Regions from separate parts of the Paraburkholderia sp. GAS206C genome, predicted to be linked through region 3. Evidence: predicted binding sites of a transcription regulator. Region 3 holds the regulator's gene; each other region holds the start of a gene.

Region 1 (5,319 bases), on a different contig from region 3:
CGATTGTCAGCGCGAAGGGGGATGAGGGTGTGCTGGCGCTGTCGGAGGATCAGTTTTGACGTTGCGCGTGAATTGAGTGCGAGACTGCGTGATCGATGAGATCACGCGAAAAACAAACGGCGCCTGGAAGCTTGCAGGCGCCGTTTGTTTTGAGAGGGGCGGACAGCGTTACTGTCGTTCCGGTTGGTAACTTGCCAAATCGCTCAGGCGTAAGCCGGACGCGTTGCACCACCCGTTTCGCCGAGGTAGCGATGCACCGACAGGTCGTCCGCCTGAATGGCAGGCTGCTTGCCCGACATCAGGTCCGCCAGCAGTTGGCCCGAGCCGCACGACATGGTCCAGCCGAGCGTGCCATGGCCGGTATTCAGGAACAGGTTCGACACCGGCGTGCGGCCGACAATCGGCGTGCCGTCCGGGGTCATCGGACGCAGGCCGGTCCAGAAGCTAGCCTTGGCCGTGTCGCCACCGCCCGGGAACAGGTCGTTCACGCACATCTCGAGCGTCTCGCGACGCGCCTGACGCAGCGACTTGTCGAAGCCAACAATCTCCGCCATGCCGCCGACGCGAATCCGGTCGTCGAAACGCGTAATCGCAATCTTGTAGGTTTCATCGAGCACGGTCGACACCGGCGCGGCCGCGGCATTGACGATTGGCGCGGTGATCGAATAGCCCTTCAGCGGATACACCGGAATCTTGACGATGTCCGCGAGGAACTTCGTCGAATACGAACCGAGCGCCACTACGAACGCGTCGGCGCGTACCAGTTCACTACCGCATTGCACGCCGGCGATCCGGCCGCCCGCCATGGCGAGCGCGTCGATCGGCGTGTTGTAGCGGAATGTCACGCCCAGTTCTTCAGCCAGCGCCGCGAGGCGCGTGGTGAACATCTGGCAATCGCCGGTTTCGTCGCCCGGCAGACGCAGGCCGCCCGTCAGCTTGTGGGCAGTTGCAGCGAGTGCTGGCTCGGCACGCGCGAGTTCGTCCGGCGACAGCAGTTCGAACGGCACATTAGCGTCTTTCAGCACGGCGATGTCTTTCGCGGCGCCGTCGAATTGCTGCTGCGTGCGGAACACCTGCAGCGTGCCGCCGGTACGGCCTTCGTACTGGATGCCGGTGTCGGCGCGCAGGGCCTGCAGGCAGTCGCGGCTGTATTCGGCAAGGCGCACCATACGGCCCTTGTTGACCGCATAGCGCGACGACGTGCAGTTCTGCAGCATCTGCCACATCCATTGCAACTGGAATTGCGTGCCGTCGAGGCGGATGGCAAGCGGCGCGTGCTTCTGGAACATCCACTTGACAGCCTTCATCGGCACGCCCGGCGCGGCCCACGGCGACGCGTAGCCCGGCGAGATCTGGCCAGCGTTGGCGAAGCTCGTTTCGAGCGCCGGACCGGCTTCGCGGTCGATCACCGTGACTTCATGACCGGCGCGTGCAAGATAATAAGCGCTCGTCACCCCGACGACGCCACTGCCCAAAACGACGACTCGCATAGCTGCTCCAGAAGGTTCTTTGGGGCTCGCGCGTCCTTGGAGAAATCAGCTCGTTTGTAGATAATTCGATTAACGAGGTGATACGCTTTCAGCCCAGTGTTATCCGCTATAGTATTGAGTGTCAGGTAGGTTTTGTTATTGTATTTTTCAGATTTTTAGTAAAAAGACCATGCGAACACACCGTCAACCGATCCGTGCGCTCGACAAGCTCGATCACAAGATTCTCAGGCTGCTTCAGCAGGACGGCCGGATGGCGATGAAAGACCTCGCCGAACAGGTTGGGCTGTCGGTTACGCCGTGCATCGAACGGGTCAAGCGGATGGAGCGCGACGGCGTGATCACCGGCTACCACGCGCGTGTCAATCCGGCTGAGCTGGGCGCTGCGCTGCTGGTGTTTGTCGAGATTACGCTCGACCACAAGAGCGGCAACATGTTCGACCAGTTTCGCCGCGAGGTGCAGAAGATTCCCGAGGTGCTCGAGTGTCATCTGGTGTCGGGCGACTTCGACTACCTCATCAAGGCCCGCATTGGCGAGATGGCCGACTACCGGAAGCTGCTCGGCGATATCCTGCTGCAGCTGCCCGGGGCGGTGCAGTCGAAGAGCTACGTGGTGATGGAAGAAATCAAGGAAACCTTGACGATCGCGGTGGGCGAATAGGCCGCCGGTAAGGTAAAGACGGGACTCGACAAACGGCTCAAACACTGTATATTTATACAGTACCGGTAAGCCGTTTTTTCGTTTCCGTTTTCTGTTTTGGCCTGACCTCGCCGTGACTGATTCCGTCCCCGAATATCCGATCGCTCCGCCTACGCCCCACAAAGGGCGCGGTGCCGTGACGAACCTGCAAGGCCGCTATGAGCTTGACCAGCGCGAAGCGGTGGACGACGGCTGGGCGCTAAATGAGGAAGAGGACGGCAGTTCACCCAAGTTGCGCACGCAGATCTTTGAAGAGCGTGCCAAAACCATCCTGACCCGCAACGCATCGCCCGACATCCCGTTTAACGTCTCGCTCAATCCTTATCGCGGTTGCGAACACGGCTGCATCTATTGCTTCGCGCGACCTACCCATAGTTATCTGGGGCTATCGCCGGGACTCGATTTCGAGAGCCGCATTTACGCCAAGGTCAACGCGCCGGAACTGCTCGAACGGGAGCTTTCGAAGAAGTCGTACGTGCCGGAGCCGATCGCACTCGGCGTCAATACGGATGCCTGGCAGCCGGTCGAACGCGAGTTGGGTCTCACGCGACGGGTAATCGAGGTGTTGCACGCGCGCGGTCATCCGTTTGCGGCTATTACCAAGTCGTCATTGATCGAGCGCGATCTGGATCTGCTTGTACCTATGGCGGAGCGCGGCCAGTTCATGGCGGCCATCACCATCACCACGCTGGATGCCGAGATTGCCCGCACGCTCGAACCACGAGCAGCAACGCCGGCACGGCGGCTGCGCACAATCCGCACGCTGAGCGAGGCCGGAATTCCGGTGGGCGTCAGTATTGCGCCAGTAATTCCGTTCGTCACCGAGCCTGACATGGAGCGGGTCATGGAGGCGTGTGCGGAAGCGGGGGCGACCAATGCGAGCTATATCGTGCTGCGTCTGCCGTGGGAAGTCGCGCCGCTATTCAAAGACTGGCTCGCAGCGCATTTCCCGGATCGGGCCGAGCGGGTCATGAACCGCGTGCGCGACATGCGCGGTGGCAAGGACTACGACGCCTCCTTTGCCACACGAATGAAAGGTGAGGGTTTGTGGGCCGATCTGATGAATCAGCGCTTCCATAAAGCCGCGCGTCGGCTCGGTCTGAACGAGCGTCGGCGAGGCATTCTGGATATGTCGCAGTTTGTCCGCGCGCAGCCGCCGGCGCCGATCCCGGCGCGCGACGACGGGCAAATGGATCTCTTTTAGCTGGGGCGTACGAGGGTTGGCGCCGTCAGCTCGTTAAATCGATCTGTTCTGCCGAAGCCCCTCGAATCGCCTACATCGACGATTCGAAATAGGTATCGAATGCAACGGCAAGGCTCGCCATCATCAGCATGGCGCCGATGAACAGCGAGAAAATCACGACGAAGATCACCGGCCAGCCGGAACGGCTGCTTTGCGCGCTCTGCGGGTTGAATTGCGCATCCCACTTTTCGTCGGGACGCAGTCCGTAGACAATCGCTGCAAGGAATGCGGAAAACAGTGAGATTGCGCCCGGGACCGCCAGCACCCAACCGAGCGCCGAGGTCCGCTGGGTGAGGATCAGCAGCAGAACACCCGGAATGCCGAACAGCGTACAGATCAGGTGAATCCAGCCATACAGGTCGCGCTTTCCATATAAGTAGAAACGGTGCGCGCCGAGGCTGCCGAAGAAGAAGGCGAGTGCCGCGGTAATCGTCTTGGACCTGAAGCGCGGTGAATTCGAAACGCGTGTGGACATGGGGGCAAGAGTTCAGTGACGGGCGGTCGTGAGGACTGGTGCGCAACGGTGCGCGGACCGAGGCGCATTCTACGCCCCGCGGCGTGGCGCAGGCCACGTCGCAAGCTGATTGATGGAATTCGCTGACGCCCAGGTTGCCTCGTAGGTGACGCGGTAAGTCGGGCCCGTGCGACAGGCGGGAACCGGGCGGAAAGGGCGGCGGGCGGTACGGTAGCGAGGCGAGGTTTGCGGGCTTTCCGTCAGGTGATCGGGCGATTTGAAGAGGGCCGGCCGGACGGACGACAGCCCCAGCGCAACGATGAATGCTAGTTTTCCCCGTAAGTGTTTGTTATGGCTTCAGTTTCCCGCTATAATCGCCTGTTTCAGTGGTTCCGAACCCCGGTTTTCAAGGATTCTAGTATGGTCATCATCCGCTTGGCTCGTGGCGGCTCCAAGAAGCGCCCGTTCTACAACATCGTCGCAACCGATTCGCGTAACCGTCGTGACGGCCGCTTCATCGAACGCGTTGGCTTCTACAACCCGATCGCTACGAAGGGTGAGTCGCTGCGTATCGCTCAAGACCGCCTGACGTACTGGCAAGGCGTTGGCGCGCAACTGTCGCCGACGGTCGAGCGTCTCGTGAAAGAAGCGCAAAAGGCGCAGCCGGCTGCTTAATGGTAGCTAGCATGTGCATCGCCGGCGGCTCGCGCAGCTTGCGCGAGGTGTCCGATGCGCGAGTTTTACTGCGCGTTTTGCTGAAGCAGACGTCGAAGGTGGTAACGAACTTCGACTTGAGGTGTGGTCTGAGGTGGCGTCATGTCTGAGCGTGATTCGGGAAGTTCAGGCCGCGCCAAGCCGGCCCAGCGCGCGCAGGCAGCAGGTGACGCACCGTTCGGCGCGTTTGTCCGCAAGCCGGTGGAACGCGTCAAGGCCAAGGCCCCCGGTGCAGCCAATGTCGATTCCGGCGCCGCAGCAATGCGTGCCGAAACCGTCGAAAGCTGGCCGGACGACGCTGTTGAAGTGGGTGCAATCGTCGACGCTTACGGCCTCAAGGGCTGGGTCAAGGTAGCCGCGCATGCGGATGCCGGACGGGGCGGCGATGCATTGCTGAGCGCGAAGCGCTGGTGGCTGATGAAAGGCCACGAGCGCAATTCGGCACCGGCGCTGCAGGCAAAGATACATAGCGACAGCGTCGTTGCCCACCTGGGCGGCGTGACTGACCGCGACGAGGCGCTCGCATTGCGTGGCGCTCGCGTGTATATCTGCCGCAGCGATTTCCCGGCGCTGGAAGCTGACGAATTCTACTGGGTCGATCTGCTCGGCCTGGATGTCGTGAACCTGACCGGGGTTGCTCTCGGCAAGGTGGCTGACATGATCGACAACGGTGCGCATTCGGTGTTGCGCATCGAATATCCGGATACTGGTAAAGACGGTA
Region 2 (5,319 bases), on a different contig from region 3:
TCAAGTAGAGCGGCCCCCCTGGTTGCAACGCCAGCCTTGTGCAGCGCCGCAACCAGCGCTGCATCCGACGGCCCGCACGCACCAGCCCCAAGCTCTGCCCCTCAAGTTTTACCCCATTCCGCCGTTATGCAGTCGAGGTCCGCTCGCCGGGAAGTTCTCCCGCTGGTTATGCGGCAACAAGCAAGATCAACCGCGTCGAGCATCGACGTCGCCCTGTCACGGGGGCAGTTCGCAGAAGGCGGCACTTTTGCGGTGCAACGCGGGAGGACCAAACGGGATACGACATGGGTCAAATCACCCTTTCACTCAAAGACGAAACCGTCGCAAACCTGCGCAAGGACTTTGACGCGTTTCTGCGCGTCTCGCTCAAGCTCGACCCGCAGTTCGCCACGCCGTCGTTTGAGGATTTTCTGCGCGCCAAACTGCTCGACAACATGGTGCCGCTCACCGAACACGCGGTGAAGCGGATGTTGCAGGGCGGTCAGTACGCATGGGCTAAACGCACGCTGGACAAGGAATTCCCGGATGTCGTCGCGATCCTGATGCAGCAGGCATCAGAGTTCGGGTTTGGCTTCGCCTCGCGCTCCGAATGGACCCCGGAGGAACTGGCCAAGCAGTGTCACGACTGGGCAGCGGCGATCGTCAAGGAATCGGATGGCGATGCGTCGCTGGTGGATCCGCTCGCCGCGCAGATCAAGAGCGCGGCGCAGGACATCCAGGCGCTCGAAGAGACCATGCAAACGCCGGCATGGCGGCTGGTCGAGTCGCTGCGGCAGCGGGTCTACGAGGCGAAGGTGGCGTGCGAGACGAGCATTGGCAGCACCGCGCGCGAAAAGCTTGGCGAACTACGCGGCCTGTTGCGGTTGGGCATTTCCCACGGCTCGTTCCAGAAACAGGAAGCGCAGCAGATCATGGAATATCTGCGCCTGCTGAAGCCGGAAATCTTTGTCGAAGAGCCGTATGACATTTTCTCGCGGCTCGCGGCGTGGCTACGCGCCTTCTTTACGCCGCCGCCCCGTCCGCAACCACAGCAACAGCAGCCGCGGCAGCAGTCACGTTAAACGGAGCGGGGTGACAGACACCTCGCCCGCGCTCAGTCCCACATCTTTTTCAGCTTCGCCGCGATTTCGAGCTTCGCTTGCGCCGCCGCGGCCAGTCCCGCCGCGCTCGGCGCAACGGGCTCGGGCACGCGCGGCCAGGCATGCGCGTCGAAGAGCGGCAGCAGGTGCGCCGGGATGAAACGCGTGCGCGAGGCCCAAACGTGCCGATCGCCCAGATGCGTCTGGTTATGCACGTAGAAGCGTTGCGGCACGACGATGTGAAGATCCTCCTTCGCACGCGTCATCGCCACGTACAGCAGGCGTCGCTCCTCGTCGATCTCCGCCTCGCTGCCCGTGCCGAGATCCGACGGAATGCAGCCGTCGACCCCGTTCAGCACGAACACATTGCGCCACTCTTGCCCCTTTGCCGAATGGATGGTCGACAGGATCAGATAGTCCTCGTCGAGCATGGGCACGCCGGATTCGTCGCTGGTGGCATCGGGCGGATCGAGCGTCAACTCCGTCAGGAAACGCTCGCGCGAGGCATAGGTGGCGGCGATGCTCTCCATTTGCAGCAGATCCGCATGACGGACGGCCGCGTCTTCGTGATTGCGCTCAAGGTGAGGTTCGTACCAGCGCCGCACCCGTTCGAACTCGGCCGGCCACGACGAGCCCGGGCCGCATACGCTCGACATGAGCGCGACGAATGGCTGCCAGTCTTCCAGTGTGCGAGCCGGTGGGGCGAAGGACGCTAATGCGCTCGCCGTAGCGCCAGGGGCAATTTCAGTCACCGCATCCAGCACACGCGCCGCCGTCGCCGGCCCGACACCAGGCAAGAGCTGCGTGACGCGAAACCCCGCCACCCGGTCACGCGGATTTTCCGCCCAGCGCAGCACGGCCAGCACGTCTTTCACGTGCACCGAGTCGAGAAACTTGAGGCCGCCGAATTTCACAAACGGAATGTTGCGCCGGGTCAGTTCGATCTCCAGCGCGGCGCTGTGATGAGCGGCGCGAAACAGCACCGCTTGCGCCTTCAGCTTCATGCCGGCTTCGCGCGCCTCGAGCACCTGTTCGACCACGTAACGCGCCTGATCGGCCTCGTCCGCCACGCTGACGAGGTGCGGGCGCTGGGCGGATGCCTTGTCCGTCCACAGATTTTTGGTGAAGCGCTCGCTGGCGAGCTCGATCACCGCGTTCGACGCCGCCAGAATCGGCTGCGTCGAGCGGTAGTTACGCTCGAGCGTGACCTGTCTCGCGGGCGGATCGAAGTGGCCCGGAAAATCGAGGATGTTGCGCACCGTCGCGCCGCGAAACGAGTAGATCGATTGGGCGTCGTCGCCCACCACGGTCAGGCCGCGGCCGTCGGGCTTCAACGCGAGGAGGATAGACGCCTGCAGGCGATTGGTGTCCTGATACTCGTCTACCAGCACGTGATCGAAGCGGCCCGCAAGGTCAGCGGCGATCGCCGGTTGCTCGGCCATCAGGGACCAGTAGAGCAGCAGATCGTCGTAGTCAAGCACGCTCTGTTTCTGCTTGGCTTCCACATAAGTGGCAAACAGCAGCCGCAGATCCGCCTCCCACTCGCGGCACCACGGAAACGCGTCGTTCAGCACATCCGCCAACGCCGCGCCGGTGTTGACAACGCGCGAGTAGATCGCGAGGCAGGTGCCCTTCGATGGAAAACGCCGTTCCTTCGCCGAGAGCCCGAGCTCGTGCCGCACGAGGTTCATCAGGTCGGCGGAATCCTCGCGATCGTTGATTGTGAAGGTGGGCGCGAGGCCGATCAGTTCGGCATATTCGCGCAGCAGACGGGCGCCGATGCCGTGAAACGTGCCCGACCACGTCAGACCCTGTGCTACCGCGGCCCGCGCGCCCAGCGCCTGCCCGGCGATGCGCGTCACCCGCCGGGTCATTTCGACCGCGGCCCGGCGTGAAAACGTCAGCAGGAGGATTCGACGGGGATCGACACCCTTGACGACCAGATTGGCGACCCGGTGCGCCAATGTATTGGTCTTGCCCGACCCAGCGCCGGCAATGACCAGCAGGGCGCCGGTCGGCTGCGTAACGTTGCCGGTGTCGTATTCAACGGCTTCGCGCTGCGCGTCATTGAGCCTGGCCAGCCAGGCGGCAGTATCGGACGGCGCGGGTTCGGCAACGGAGAGCACGGTGTCTGGGCGGCAGATAGAGGGTTACAGGGCATGGGCCGCAAAACAGCGCGGCGCCGCATACTGTATATCCATACAACCGGCTCCGACAAGCACCCTTTTTTTCCTCAACTACCGAGACGACGCCCCCACCCCTACTCCTTCTTCGCGTCCTTTTCCTTCGCATCGGCCGCGGCCTTATCGGCGTCAGACTGCGCCTCCGTCTTCGACTTGTCGGCCTTCGCCTGAGCGACATCGGACTTCTTGTCGGCCTTCGCCTGTTCCTTGGCAGCCTTTTTGTCGGCGTGCGTGGGCGTTGCGGTCGAGTCGTTCGTTTGCGCGAACGCAACCGGCGACACGCAGCCGGCAATCAGCGCCGCAACAATCCAGTTCATGGGCTTATTCATGCAATACCTCCCTCAGGATCACGGACAGGCCATGGACAACCCGTCGATAAAATTGAACGGGCCGGCCGCGGCAAGCCGCGCCGGCCCGTCGGAGCGGCTCACCGCCCCCTTGCTACATGCTTAGTGCTTGACGTCGGAAGCATCATCCTGGTTCGGCGTCTGGCCTTGCATGTTCATCTTCATATCGTTGTTGGCCGTCTGCTTGTCGGCCTTCTTGTTAATCTTGGCGTCACGGACTTGCTGCTTGTACTGCGACTTGGCCGCGGCCTGCTGCTGCTTCAACTCTGCCTTCGACGCCTTCTTCGACGCGCTGTACTGGGCATTGGCCTGCGCATCCGCGTCGCGCTTTTGCACCAGCGGATCGGTCGAGCCCGATGCCGTCAGACGCTGCGGCGCCGGGGTCGGCGGCTGGACGCCTTGCGCGGCCGGAGCCGCTGTATCGGCGCCGGGCGCCGCCATTTGCTGGCCCGCACCGCCGGCATCCGGTTGCGCGTTGGTCTGCGCGAACGCACCGGTAGCGGCAAAAGCAGTCAGGGCGGTACCGATCAGGAGCGAACGAATCTGGGTCATAGCTTTACCTCTCTAAAATTGTTGTCAGGACTCGGGCGGCAAGCCCACCGAAGATGCTAGCTGTGCGTATCGTCCGGTCTGCTGCGCCCCGCCGTCGAAGTGACGGAAGGTCACGCAGACAGCAGGTTTTTCTACAGACCTGCCCTTTGCGAGTGAAGTTCGCGACAAACGGTCACTGTTACGCACCGTTTCATTTTCTAACGAAAACATAACCTATGCTTTCAATCAGCATAAGCCGGACTACCTGAGGCTATCCATGTGGCTTCTGGCTTATGATGCGAACCCCGTTACCCTTACCGCAATCGCCATGCCCAATCTCGATTTCACCCTGACCGGCGACTATGTCGAATTGCACAATCTCCTGAAGATAACGGGGCTTGCCGACAGCGGCGGCTCCGCCAAACTGATGGTTGCCTCCGGCGCAGTGACCGTGGATGGCCAGGTCGAGCTACGTAAAACCTGCAAAATCCGCGCGGGACAAGTTGTTTTGCTGGGCGACACCCGGATTGCCGTGCACGAGGCATAGCGCCGCCGGGCTCGGCTCAGCGCTGGACTGCGGGCTCGCCAAAAATCCGCACCAAAGATGTGCTTACAGATCGACAACAGCTCGCCTACCCCCTAAGCTGTCGGTTTCGATAGAAACGGCATGGACGCGACCTGCTCCGTGCCTCGCTTTATGACCCGATCCGGCCTCTCCCGGGTGGCCGCGCCGCCGCCTACGTTTTCCCGCCACGCCGCCGACACCGCCCGCCTCGCCGCCCCGCTCGCCATTGCCCAACTGTCGCAAATGGCAATGGGCGTCACCGATACGATCCTGCTAGGTTCGCTCGGGCCCGACGCGCTCGCCGCCGGCGGACTTGGCGCGAACCTGTTCTTCGTGGTCGTCACGCTGCTGCAGGGCGTGCTGACGTCGGTGAGCGTGAGCGTCTCGCACGCGCGCGGCGCCCAAGCCGAAGACCGCGTGCCGCACATCTACTGGACCGGCTTCGTGATGTCGATGCTGCTGGCGATCCCCGCCTTCACGGTGCTGTCGCTCGCCACGCCGATCCTGCTTGCCTTTGGCGAGCCGGCCCTACTCGCACGCAACGTCGGCGAATACGCCGCCATCCTGCGCTGGGGTGCACCTGCGAGCCTGATCGGGGTCGGCCTGATGCGCTC
Region 3 (5,319 bases):
AATTCGAGCAGCGACGGCACCATGGCGCGCGTTTGCGCCGCGCTCAGACCGAAGTAGCGGCCGAACACCAGAAGGTTTTCGCGCACGGTGAAATCCGGATCGAGGTTGTCGAACTGCGGCACTACGCCGACTCGCGCGCGGGCATACCTGGCGCGTGATGGAATCGGTTCACCGCCTAGGCGGATCGTGCCGGCGTCCGGAGCCGCGATGCCGAGCAGCATGCGCAGCGTGGTGGTCTTGCCTGCGCCGTTTGGGCCAAGCAGGCCGAAACACTCGCCGGGATGTACATGGAACGACAGGCCGTCAACGACAGTCTTACCACCATAGCGCTTGTGGACCTGTACGAATTCGATGGCGGCTTCTGGCATGGGTCGTTGTGGATTCCGAAAGATGTGAAGGGCCGTAAAGCTGCCCATTTTAGGGCATCGACGGCTTCATGTCGGCACTCGTGCACTGCTCGGGTGCGGGTTCCTGCGCTGCGGCATGATGCGCGAGGTGGCTGGGGACAACGGATGTGTTGTTAGCGTGCTGTTAGTACCCAGTTAGCGTTTTCCAACCCTTGCAAGCTGAATTGCGGCGCACCATGATTCATGACAGAGACCGCGATCGACGCGGTAGGGAGAACATCATGGCGAGCTACAAGAAAATCCTGCTGTGCTACGACGGCTCGCGCGAAGGCCGCAAGGCGCTGCGCTGCGGCGCCGACCTGGCGCTGGACCTGAAGGCGGAAACACATCTGCTGTCGGTTGTCGACATGCGCTCGAGCATTGCGCAAAGCGCCGGTCTCCTGACCGATGTGGCCTGCGGCAGCTTCGAGAAAACCGCTCGCGACATCCTGCAGGAAGGTGTGGAGTGGCTCACGGAGCGGGGCGTCACCGCACAAGGTCATTTTGCGTTCGGCCATCCCATAGACGAAATCGCCAATCTCGCCAACGAGCTGCATGTGGATCTCGTGGTGGTCGGTCACCGTTGCCGCACCGGCCTCTCGCGCTGGTGGATGGGCGCGGGCAATACGCCGCTGCTCGACCGCATCTCGTGCAGCATTCTGGTGGCGTGTTCGTCGGCGCAAGAGCAGGAGCAGGCCGCTGCACCGGCTGCTGCAGCTACCACTGCGGCCTGAGATAGAGCGGAGTGGCAGAGGCGCGCCTTTGCGGGTCGGGTCGTGCCTTGGGTACAGTCAGGCTGCGCGGGAGCGGGCGGCCTGACTGGTGAAGGCGCATTGCTTCGCCGCACGGCGAGCGCTAGCCGTTCAGATCTACCGCGGCCAGCTTCCATGAGAACAATCCTTCGCGCCGCAGAATCGCGGCATAGCGCGTATCGCCGACACCGTGCTGATACGTGACGACGAATTCATTGATGCCACGATAGGCGGCCGTTGTCTGCGGCGGTTGCGGCGGGGTTGTCGGTGAGCCAGCCGTCGCGGGAGCGGGCGCCGTCGGCGTCGAGTCTGCGCTGCCGGCAGGCGCATTGGCTGGCGCGTTCGCCGGCGCATCGGGCGGTACCGGTGGCCGTTGGGTCGGATCGCCGCGCGGCGGCATTCCGTTCAGGAGTGCGGCGACGCCATCTGGGGTTGCGTAAGCATCGACCAGCGGGCCAATGAGTGCGACGCCTATCATCGCGCCGAGGGCCGCGAGCGGATTGCCGTTGGCACGCGCCTGGATCTTTCTCGTCAGCAGACCCGCAATCTGATCCTTCAGGCTTTCGCGCAACGCGGGATAGTCGACATATTCGCTGACGGTTTGCGCGTCACGTTCATCGGCGGCGCGTTTCAGGCGATCGAGTGCGAGATACGGCGACGCATAGCCGTACCCGAGTACAGCCACGACCACAATGACAAGCACTGTGACGATCAGCGGCCGCGCGACGCCGCGTTTTGCAGGTGTTGAAACAGCCATCGGGCGAGCTTCTCCGTGAGGTGTGATCAAACGTGGACCGCATTCGCGGGAAAACGATCCCCATACGACCGATGCACGATTATCCCTGAGCCAACCGCGCGCAACCTCACGTAATGATCTTTACCGGGTGCGCGAACTGCCTGACGGCCGGTTCACCCACCTCTGGGCTTTCTTCCGGATGCTTACTCGAACATCGCATTCTGCACGCCGGCCGTTTCTTCGGCGATGCAGCGGTCGATCATGCGGCACACGGCGTCCACCGTGCCGACCATGATCAGACGCGACGGCCCGTGGTACACCCGCACCGGCGCGCGCCGGGCTGGCTCCGCCGTATTGAGCCCTGAATTTAGCGACACCCGTGCGAAGGCCGGCAGCGCCGACGGCAAGGTCGAAGCATGCGGCTGCGGGTCGTCGAACAGCGAAGCAGTAACACTGGACGCCTCGATCGGCGCGCACGGTACGAGATTGCGCAAATGGCGCAGGCGACCGAACTGACGGAAGGGCAGCAGGCGGGCAAGGCGTTCCATGATTCTCTCCAGTCGTTGTTCAGGCAAGGTTCAGAACTCAGTGGGGCGGATCAGCCCCACTGCGATGCCTTCCAGTGCGAATTCCGCACTGCCGGCCTGAACAAAGATATTTTCGTAATCGGGGTTCTCGGCGATCAGCTCGATGCCATTCGGCCGGCGCTTGAGACGCTTGACCGTCACGTCGTCGCCCAACCGCGCGACGATGATCTGGCCGTCTTTGGCTTCGCTTTTCTTCTGTACGGCGAGCAGGTCGCCGTCGAAAATGCCGGCGTCCCGCATGGACAACCCGCGCACCTTCAGCAGGTAGTCCGGCTTGCTGGAAAAGAGCGCCGGGTCGCAGGCGTAATGCTGCGAGACGTGTTCCTGCGCAAGGATCGGGCTACCCGCGGCCACCCGGCCAACCAGCGGCAGCGACAACTGCATGATGCTGGCGTGCGGCAGCGTGAACTGATGCGGCCCGTCGTCCTGACTGGCCAGCAGTAGCCGGATGCCGCGCGACGCGCCCGCGGCGAGCTCGATGACTCCCTTGCGAGCAAGCGCGCGCAAGTGCTCTTCCGCCGAGTTAGCCGAGCTGAAGCCCAGCTCGGCGGCGATCTCCGCGCGGGTGGGCGGAAAACCGGTGCGTTCGATGGCCCGGCGGATCAGGTCGAAAACTTCTTGCTGTCGTGCGGTGAGTTTGGTCATGGGGTCACTGTATGGATAGACAGGTGACTGTATTTTTATACAGTATCCGGCGCAATTCAAGCTTTACTTTAAGTTCTCGACCCTGGGTGTCAGTGGAACGCCGTCAGACGGCGTCCTAACACCGGTTTTCGTGCCGCAACGCCGCGTCTGGCTGTCATTACCACTTTTGAGTATTAAAAAATGAAGAAACATTATTTTTAATGATGAAAGCCCTTCGATAGACTGGGCCTCGAGTCGACGCAGGCAAGACGCGCGCAAGACCTCAAACACCAAACACAACAGACAGGAAGGGGCACGTTGCCTCGCCTGACCACCACGCGGAGAAGCTGGATGATCGATCAGGGCACGGGGCTCGCACGCAGGACCAGGAAGCTCATCACGGTGCTGGCGCTTGGCGCCGCAGCGGCACTTGGGCTGGCCGGACAGACGCAGGCGGCGGACACGACGCTGCTGAATGTGTCGTACGACCCAACGCGCGAGTTGTACCAGCAGATCAACGAGGCGTTCGGCAAACAGTGGAAAGCCCAGACCGGCGACACGATCACCTTCAAGCAGTCGCATGGCGGCTCAGGTGCGCAGGCGCGCTCGGTTCTTGACGGGCTGCAGGCGGACGTCGTGACGCTCGCGCTCGCTTATGACATCGATGCGCTTGCCAGCAAGGGCATCGTCGACAAGAACTGGCAGAAGCGTCTGCCGGACAACGCCGCGCCGTACACCTCGACGATCGTATTTCTGGTGCGCAAGGGCAACCCCAAACACATCAAGGATTGGGACGACCTGGTGAAGCCGGGCGTGTCGATCGTCACGCCGAACCCGAAAACCTCGGGCGGCGCACGCTGGAACTATCTGGCGGCGTGGGCGTATGCCGAGCATCAACCGGGCGGCAATGATCAGAAGGCCAAGGAATTCGTCACGAAGCTGTACAAGAACGCGGGCGTGCTCGATTCGGGCGCGCGTGGGGCGACGACGAGCTTCGTGCAGCGCGGTATCGGCGATGTGCTGATTGCCTGGGAAAACGAAGCGTTTCTGTCGCTCAAGGAGTTTGGTCCGGACAAGTTCGAGATCGTGGTGCCGTCGGTGAGCATTCTGGCTGAACCGCCGGTGTCGGTAGTCGACAAGGTGGTGGACAAGCATGGCACACGCAAGCTGGCTGAGGCGTATCTCAACTTCCTCTACAGCGAGCAGGGGCAGGAGATTGCCGCGGAGAACTTCTACCGTCCGCGTTCGGACAAGGTGCCGGCCGCGCTGACCGCGAAGTTTCCGAAGCTGAAGCTGTACACCGTGGATGACACGTTCGGCGGCTGGACGAATGCGCAGAAAACGCACTTCGCAGACGGTGGCGTGTTCGATTCGATCTACTCGCCGCAATGAGGCGTAACGAGGTAAGGCAGTCAGGCTGTCGTCCGGCGCGCCTCAAGGGGCGCGCCGTTTGGCCATTTAGCCTGGGCCAGCCGCGCGACCCGGTTTTCACCCTGAAAGAGCATCGAGCATGACAACGTTGACCTTCCGCAAGCCAAGCGCCTTACCGGGCTTCGGCCTGACGCTCGGCATCACAGTGGCGTATCTGAGCCTCGTGGTGCTGATTCCGCTTGCGGCGACCTTTCTCAAGACCGCCTCGCTCGACTGGACGCAGTTCGTGCACGCGGTCGCTTCGCCGCGCGTGCTGGCGTCGTACCGGTTGACCTTTTTTGCGGCGCTCGGCGGCGCGCTCGTCAATGCGGTATTTGGTTTTCTGGTGGCGTGGGTGCTGGTGCGCTATTCGTTTCCGTTCAAGCGTCTGGTTGACGCCGTCGTCGATCTGCCGTTTGCGCTGCCGACCTCGGTGGCCGGGATTTCGCTCGCGGCGGTTTACTCCGGTAATGGCTGGATAGGCCAGTTCCTCGAACCGCTCGGGATCAAGGTCGCCTTTACGCCTTTGGGTGTGCTGGTCGCATTGACTTTCATCGGTCTGCCATTCGTGGTGCGCACCGTGCAACCGGTGCTCGAAGAATTCGAGCGTGAGCAGGAAGAAGCGGCCGCGTGCCTCGGCGCGTCGCGCTGGCTGACGTTTCGCCGCGTCGTGCTGCCTGCGGTGATGCCGGCGTTGTTGACCGGCTTCGCGCTGGCCTTTGCGCGGGCGCTCGGCGAATACGGCTCGGTGATTTTCATTGCCGGTAATGTGCCGATGAAGTCGGAAATCACATCGCTGCTGATCATCACCAAGCTCGAACAAT
Region 4 (5,319 bases), on a different contig from region 3:
CACGATACGCTCGAAGAAGAAGGAACAAAGGACCTGCATCTTGAGGTTCCGGGAACCGGAATGTCGGTCCAGGACGTGGTGACCGCGATCAAGGACATTACCCGGCGTGACGGTCATATCACCGCGGAAATCGTCTGGGACGGTGGGGCGCTGCGGCTCTTCGGACGCGTGGTTAGACCCGGAGGCGAAGCGTATCTGTTTGATGCTTACAGTCAGCGCGGCGACGTGGATGAAGTGATTTCTCGGGGAGCAAGGGCTGCGATGCAGATTTACAGCCCTTACATACTTGCATCGTCTGTCTTCGACCAGGCACAAAAAGAATGCGAGGAAGGGACGTCTTGCCAATACACCGATGCAGCAAATGAATTTGAAAAGGTTCTGAAAAATGGGTCACCCAAGGATCAGGAGAAGCTCGCCATGTGGGCGGATCTTGGACTGTCCAAGATTGCGGAAAACAATCTCGATTACCTGACAGAGATCGAGCGCGCACGGCAGGCGATAAGGATTGATCGAAAGTTCTCGTGGGCTCGCTATAACTGGGGCATCGCACTGGAAAACATGGGTTGCGATAAGGAGGCACTCGAAAAATATCAACGGGTAGCAGTCGATCGCGACCTTTTCGCCGCCGGGCATAATGCGCTCGGACGCGAGTACCTTAAAATTGCGAGCCACGAATATATACCGACGGACTCATCGCTTCGACTGCACGCCCGGCCAGCCGAGTTGGCCCAACGCGAGTTCGAATCGGCCATTCGACACGATCCGCGCTATGCCGAGGCTTATGTCAATCTGGGCGAAGCGCTGGAGCTACAGGGAAAGCATACTGAGGCGCTGGACAAGCTGCGCGCGGCAATCGCGCTGGACGACGAATATACAAGCAAGGCGTACAAAGAGGTCGCGAAGATCGAGACCCGACTCAGAGAACCGGAAAGGGCTGCAACCGCACTGGAGGAGGCCATGATTAGCGAAAGACGCCATCCGCAGTGCCGCGGCAATTCGGAATCGGCCGACGCCGACGCGTGGCGCAGTTGCCTCGCCGACCTGTCAAAGGATGAGCTGCCGAAATTTGGCCGGCACACGGTGAATTGGCCAACGGCGCATTTCGAAACCGCGGATTGCCGGAGGTACGCAATCGAAAACTGGCCTTGAGTCGGCGAACCACGTGGACTGTGATTACCACGGTGCCCGGTTCCTGGGCGCTAGCGTGAGCGTGTCGAACGGGGAGCGCCTGACCGTCGCCCCATACTTCGAATGAGCGTTCATCCGCTGAACTGAAACTGTTGTCCGGGCCGTTCAGCTGGCTTTGACATAGAGTTGCCGCTCTCCTGGAGCAGTCGAAAAATCTGTCGCTTGAATGAATTGCCCGGCGGCCCCATTCTGCTCAGTGCCTTCGCAGCATCTTGGTGTGCAACATCACTCGCGACCGCCAAGCTGCGATTCTCCAAATCCCCTCCGCATTTCAAAGTAATATTGCCGCATCGAACCTCGACACCAAGAGCATAAAAAACCCGGAGGCCCCGCTTGAGTAAAACCATCAAGGCATTTACGCTCGCCATCATCATCTTTCCGGTAATGTGTTCCGCTCAGACAAGCGGCTGCGATGCGAAACGCAACTCGGTGGAGCAAGAGATCGCCTACGCAAAGGCCGACGGCACGAGTGCAAGGAAAATTGCCGAGCGGCAGCGCAAGGTCGATGAGGCGCATGCGGAACTCGAGAGATTGCAGACGGAAGCGGCGCAATAATCACCTTTGCCGTGACGGCTTCAGTGCAGCGCTTCGGGAAGCATGCTCCGCAGGTCTTAACCATTCGATACCTGGGCGAGCCGCACAGTTTTTTCACGCAGCGGCACACCAGACACCAAACGACTAACCCACGCGAACGCGACGAACCGGAAGATCCTCTGACCATGAAAGGAAAGGAGAGACCTCATGCAGAGCCATGAGCGAGCGCGTCTGGCCATGCTTGTCGACTCTGTCTGGCGCATGGCGCTTCGCCTCGGATTCCGGCTCGCTCGCGCCTGGTGGCACCTTCGACGGCCTCGCCACGAGGGCGCGCTAGTCGCAATCTATGTCGGGCAGGCGCTGTTGCTGGTGCACTCATCGTACCGCGACGAGTGGAATTTTCCCGGCGGTAGTCTCGAGCCTGGCGAGGCGCCCGAAGCAGCGGCGCACCGCGAAATGGAGGAGGAGCTGGGTCTCTCGCCGCACCCATTACGCCCCGCGGGCAGCGTGTACGGCATTTGGGACGGGCGAAGAGACCGGGTGCATTTCTTTGAACTGCACCTCGATCGCTTGCCCGAGCTGCGGCTTGATAATCGTGAGATTGTCGCAACGCATCTGGCATCGCCTGAGGAGTTGCAGGGCATGGCGCTGACAGGGGCAGTCATCGCGTATCTCAGCAGTCGATCGCCGGTCGATAGCGCCTGAAGCGATATCACGCCGCAGGTCGACTGCTAGCGGTTGCCTCAGTTTCTTCCGGTGACAAAACCGTGTCGCCCGATTGTCTCGCGATTCGTTTATTCGTTCATCCGCCGCTGAAGCCAGTCAGGAGGTGTGGGCCGTCAATCATCGAAACCGCGGCCACGCGCGGTTTGCTATCATATACTGTACAAACATACAGTCCATTGATCGTCCCGTGGTGACCGATGCTTCCTGACGCGCCCTCCGTCGCTACTATCGATGTTCCTTCCGCGGCTCTTGCCGGCCAGGCAGGGGAGAGCTCGCCGCCGCCCTGGGCGCTTTACTACCTGCTGAATTTCGAACGTGCGCTGGCATGGCTCGCCGAGCGCTACGCCGACGTGCTCGGCCCCGACGAGCGCAGCTTTCTCACGGAGTTCAGCCGCTTGCCACAGGCATCGCGGGCGCTGCTCGTGCGCATGCTGATGCGCAAAGGCACGCTTTTCAAAGCCAGCCGCCTGATCTACGACGAAATCGGCTGCCCACTGCTCGCAGCCACGCCATTGATTGCGCTCGGCTGGATCGACGCCACGCCTCATCTAAGCCTCGACGAGCTATTCGCGCTGGCGACCCGCCTGGAACTGCAGCAGATTTTTACCGACGTCCCCGCACGCAAAGGGCTCCGCAAGGCAGATCTGCTCGACGCCTTGCGTGCGACCTGTCACGACGCCAAACCCTACGACGTCTGGAATCCGCAAACCTCCGACCGTGTGTTTCATGTCACCGTCGCGCCGCTGTGCGAACGTCTGAGGCTGATGTTCTTCGGCAATCTGCAGCAGGACTGGTCGGAGTTCGTGCTCGCGGATCTCGGCGTGTTCCAGTACGAGACGGTGGCGTTTTCTCCGTCGTCACGGGCGTTTCAACAGCGCGCGGATGTGGATGGTTATCTCGCCTTGCACGCCTGTCGTGAAGCGCTCGAGACGCTGACCGCGGATGAGCCCGTTGACCCGCTGCTCGACGAAATCGCTGCTATCGAGATCGGCAACCCGTGGCTCGAAGCGCGTCGTGCCAAGCTGCTCTTTCGCGTCGGACAGCATCGCGAACGCCAGCAGCAGTGGGACGCGGCGCTGAGCGTCTATATACGCTGCACCTGGCCGGGGGCACGTCATCGGCGCATGCGGGTGCTCGAGCGTTGTGGCCGTTTCGAGGCGGCGTTAGCCCTGGCGCAGGAAGCGGCCGAAGGGCCGGAAAGCGAAGAGGAACGTCAGCGTCTCGCTCGCATGTTGCCGCGACTGCAACGCCGTCTGGGTCTACAGGCAGCGAGGGGCACGGGGGCTCGTCCCATCGAGCGCAGTACGCTGGTTTTGCCTCGGCCCGCTGCGGCTCTCGCGGTGGAATACGTCGCGCGCGATCATCTGGGGTGTCCGCACGCGCCGGTTCACTATGTCGAGAATGCGCTGATCAATTCGTTGTTCGGTTTGCTGTGCTGGGAACCCGTGTTCGCGGCGATTCCCGGTGCGTTTTTCCATCCTTTCCAGCGCGGCCCAGCTGATCTGCATGCGCCCGATTTCCACGCGCGCCGCGCCGCGCAGTTCGAAGTTTGCCTCGCGCAACTCGACAGTGGCGCGTATCGCGAGACGATACTGCGGCATCTCGAGAGCAAGGCAGGGTTGCAGTCTCCGTTCGTGTTCTGGGGTGTTTTGACGCCCGAGCTCGTCACCCAGGCACTCGATTGTCTGCCGGCCGCGCATCTGAAACTCTGGTTCGAACGGCTCCTGCGCGACATTCGCAGCAACCGTTCCGGCCTGCCGGATCTCGTGCGCTTCTGGCCTGCCGAGCGGCGCTATGAGCTGATCGAAGTGAAGGGGCCCGGCGATCGTCTGCAGGACAACCAGATCCGCTGGCTCGAATACTGTGCGCAGCACGGCATGCCCGTGCGTGTGCTCGACATACGCTGGGCCGACGACGAACTTGCCATCGACGCCGGGGCGGACGCATGACCTACGTCGTGGCCGTGCGGGCGTTGTGCGAGTTCACGGCGAAACGCGGCGATCTCGATCTGCGTTTTACGCCCGCGCCCACGGCTGCGGAGGGCATCGCGGGACATGCCACCGTAGCGGGGCGGCGGGCTGACGACTACGAGGCGGAGATTACGCTGACCGGTGTACATCGCAGCCTCACCGTGCGCGGCCGGGCGGACGGGTATGACCCCGTGCTCAATCGGATCGAAGAGGTCAAGACCTATCGTGGCGATCTCGCGGCGATGCGGGACAATCACCGCGCATTGCATTGGGCTCAGGCACTGGTTTATGGTCATCTGCTGTGTCACTCGCGCGGTCTGACCGGGGTGCATGTGGCACTGGTCTACTTCGACATTGCGAGCCAGAAGGAGACCGTGCTGTCCCTGTTGCACACGGCGGCCTCTCTGGAAGCATTTTTTGTCGAGCAGTGCGAGCGGTTTATCGGCTGGGCCACTCAAGAGGAGGCGCACCGTAACGCACGCAATGCGGCATTAGGCACGTTGGCGTTTCCGCATGCTGAGTTTCGCAGCGGACAGCGCGAACTGGCGGTATCGGTTTACCGCGCTGCACGCGACGGACAGACTTTGATGGCGCAGGCGCCTACCGGCATCGGCAAGACGCTCGCGACCATTTTTCCGCTGCTCAAGGCCTGCGCGGCCGATCAGGTGGAACGGATCTTTTTTCTGACCGCCAAGACGCCGGGGCGAGCGCTTGCGCTGGATGCCGTCGATGTGTTGCATGCCAGCGCAGAGGCCAATGGCAACGTGAACGCGTTGCCATTGCGCACACTCGAACTGGTGGCGCGCGACAAAGCCTGCGAGCATCCAGACAAGGCCTGCCATGGCGACTCCTGTCCGCTCGCGCGAGGTTTCTATGACCGCCTCGACGAGGCGCGCAGAAC

The links. Region 3 encodes LexA, which represses DNA repair genes until DNA is damaged. Its sites were predicted from a motif close to ACTGTATNNNNATACAGT; they were not measured.
Region 1: the regulator LexA is predicted to act here: its motif matches at 2,192-2,209, upstream of P3T20_RS12065 (PA0069 family radical SAM protein).
Region 2: the regulator LexA is predicted to act here: its motif matches at 3,268-3,285, upstream of P3T20_RS24605 (ATP-dependent helicase).
Region 4: the regulator LexA is predicted to act here: its motif matches at 2,604-2,621, upstream of P3T20_RS33035 (VRR-NUC domain-containing protein).

Annotation. Positions count from the first base shown of each region.
Region 1 is NZ_JBNDKR010000003.1:813,246-818,564, forward strand. Features, by position in the region: gene P3T20_RS12050 (acyl-CoA dehydrogenase) at 1-59, shown strand, start outside; gene P3T20_RS12055 (D-amino acid dehydrogenase) at 204-1,490, opposite strand; gene P3T20_RS12060 (Lrp/AsnC ligand binding domain-containing protein) at 1,660-2,148, shown strand; gene P3T20_RS12065 (PA0069 family radical SAM protein) at 2,261-3,391, shown strand; gene P3T20_RS12070 (TM2 domain-containing protein) at 3,462-3,905, opposite strand; gene rpsP (30S ribosomal protein S16) at 4,305-4,559, shown strand; gene rimM (ribosome maturation factor RimM) at 4,701-5,319, shown strand, end outside.
Region 2 is NZ_JBNDKR010000009.1:5,778-11,096, reverse strand. Features, by position in the region: gene P3T20_RS24615 (AzlD domain-containing protein) at 1-8, shown strand, start outside; gene P3T20_RS24610 (DUF4088 family protein) at 285-1,061, shown strand; gene P3T20_RS24605 (ATP-dependent helicase) at 1,094-3,205, opposite strand; gene P3T20_RS24600 (hypothetical protein) at 3,340-3,591, opposite strand; gene P3T20_RS24595 (hypothetical protein) at 3,712-4,161, opposite strand; gene P3T20_RS24590 (RNA-binding S4 domain-containing protein) at 4,469-4,687, shown strand; gene P3T20_RS24585 (MATE family efflux transporter) at 4,838-5,319, shown strand, end outside.
Region 3 is NZ_JBNDKR010000006.1:522,784-528,102, forward strand. Features, by position in the region: gene nodI (nodulation factor ABC transporter ATP-binding protein NodI) at 1-416, opposite strand, end outside; gene P3T20_RS19580 (universal stress protein) at 629-1,120, shown strand; gene P3T20_RS19585 (DUF2939 domain-containing protein) at 1,242-1,895, opposite strand; gene P3T20_RS19590 (hypothetical protein) at 2,078-2,422, opposite strand; gene lexA (transcriptional repressor LexA) at 2,453-3,106, opposite strand; gene P3T20_RS19600 (sulfate ABC transporter substrate-binding protein) at 3,437-4,477, shown strand; gene cysT (sulfate ABC transporter permease subunit CysT) at 4,596-5,319, shown strand, end outside.
Region 4 is NZ_JBNDKR010000014.1:129,546-134,864, reverse strand. Features, by position in the region: gene P3T20_RS33050 (tetratricopeptide repeat protein) at 1-1,149, shown strand, start outside; gene P3T20_RS33045 (hypothetical protein) at 1,522-1,743, shown strand; gene P3T20_RS33040 (NUDIX domain-containing protein) at 1,930-2,427, shown strand; gene P3T20_RS33035 (VRR-NUC domain-containing protein) at 2,646-4,397, shown strand; gene P3T20_RS33030 (ATP-dependent DNA helicase) at 4,394-5,319, shown strand, end outside.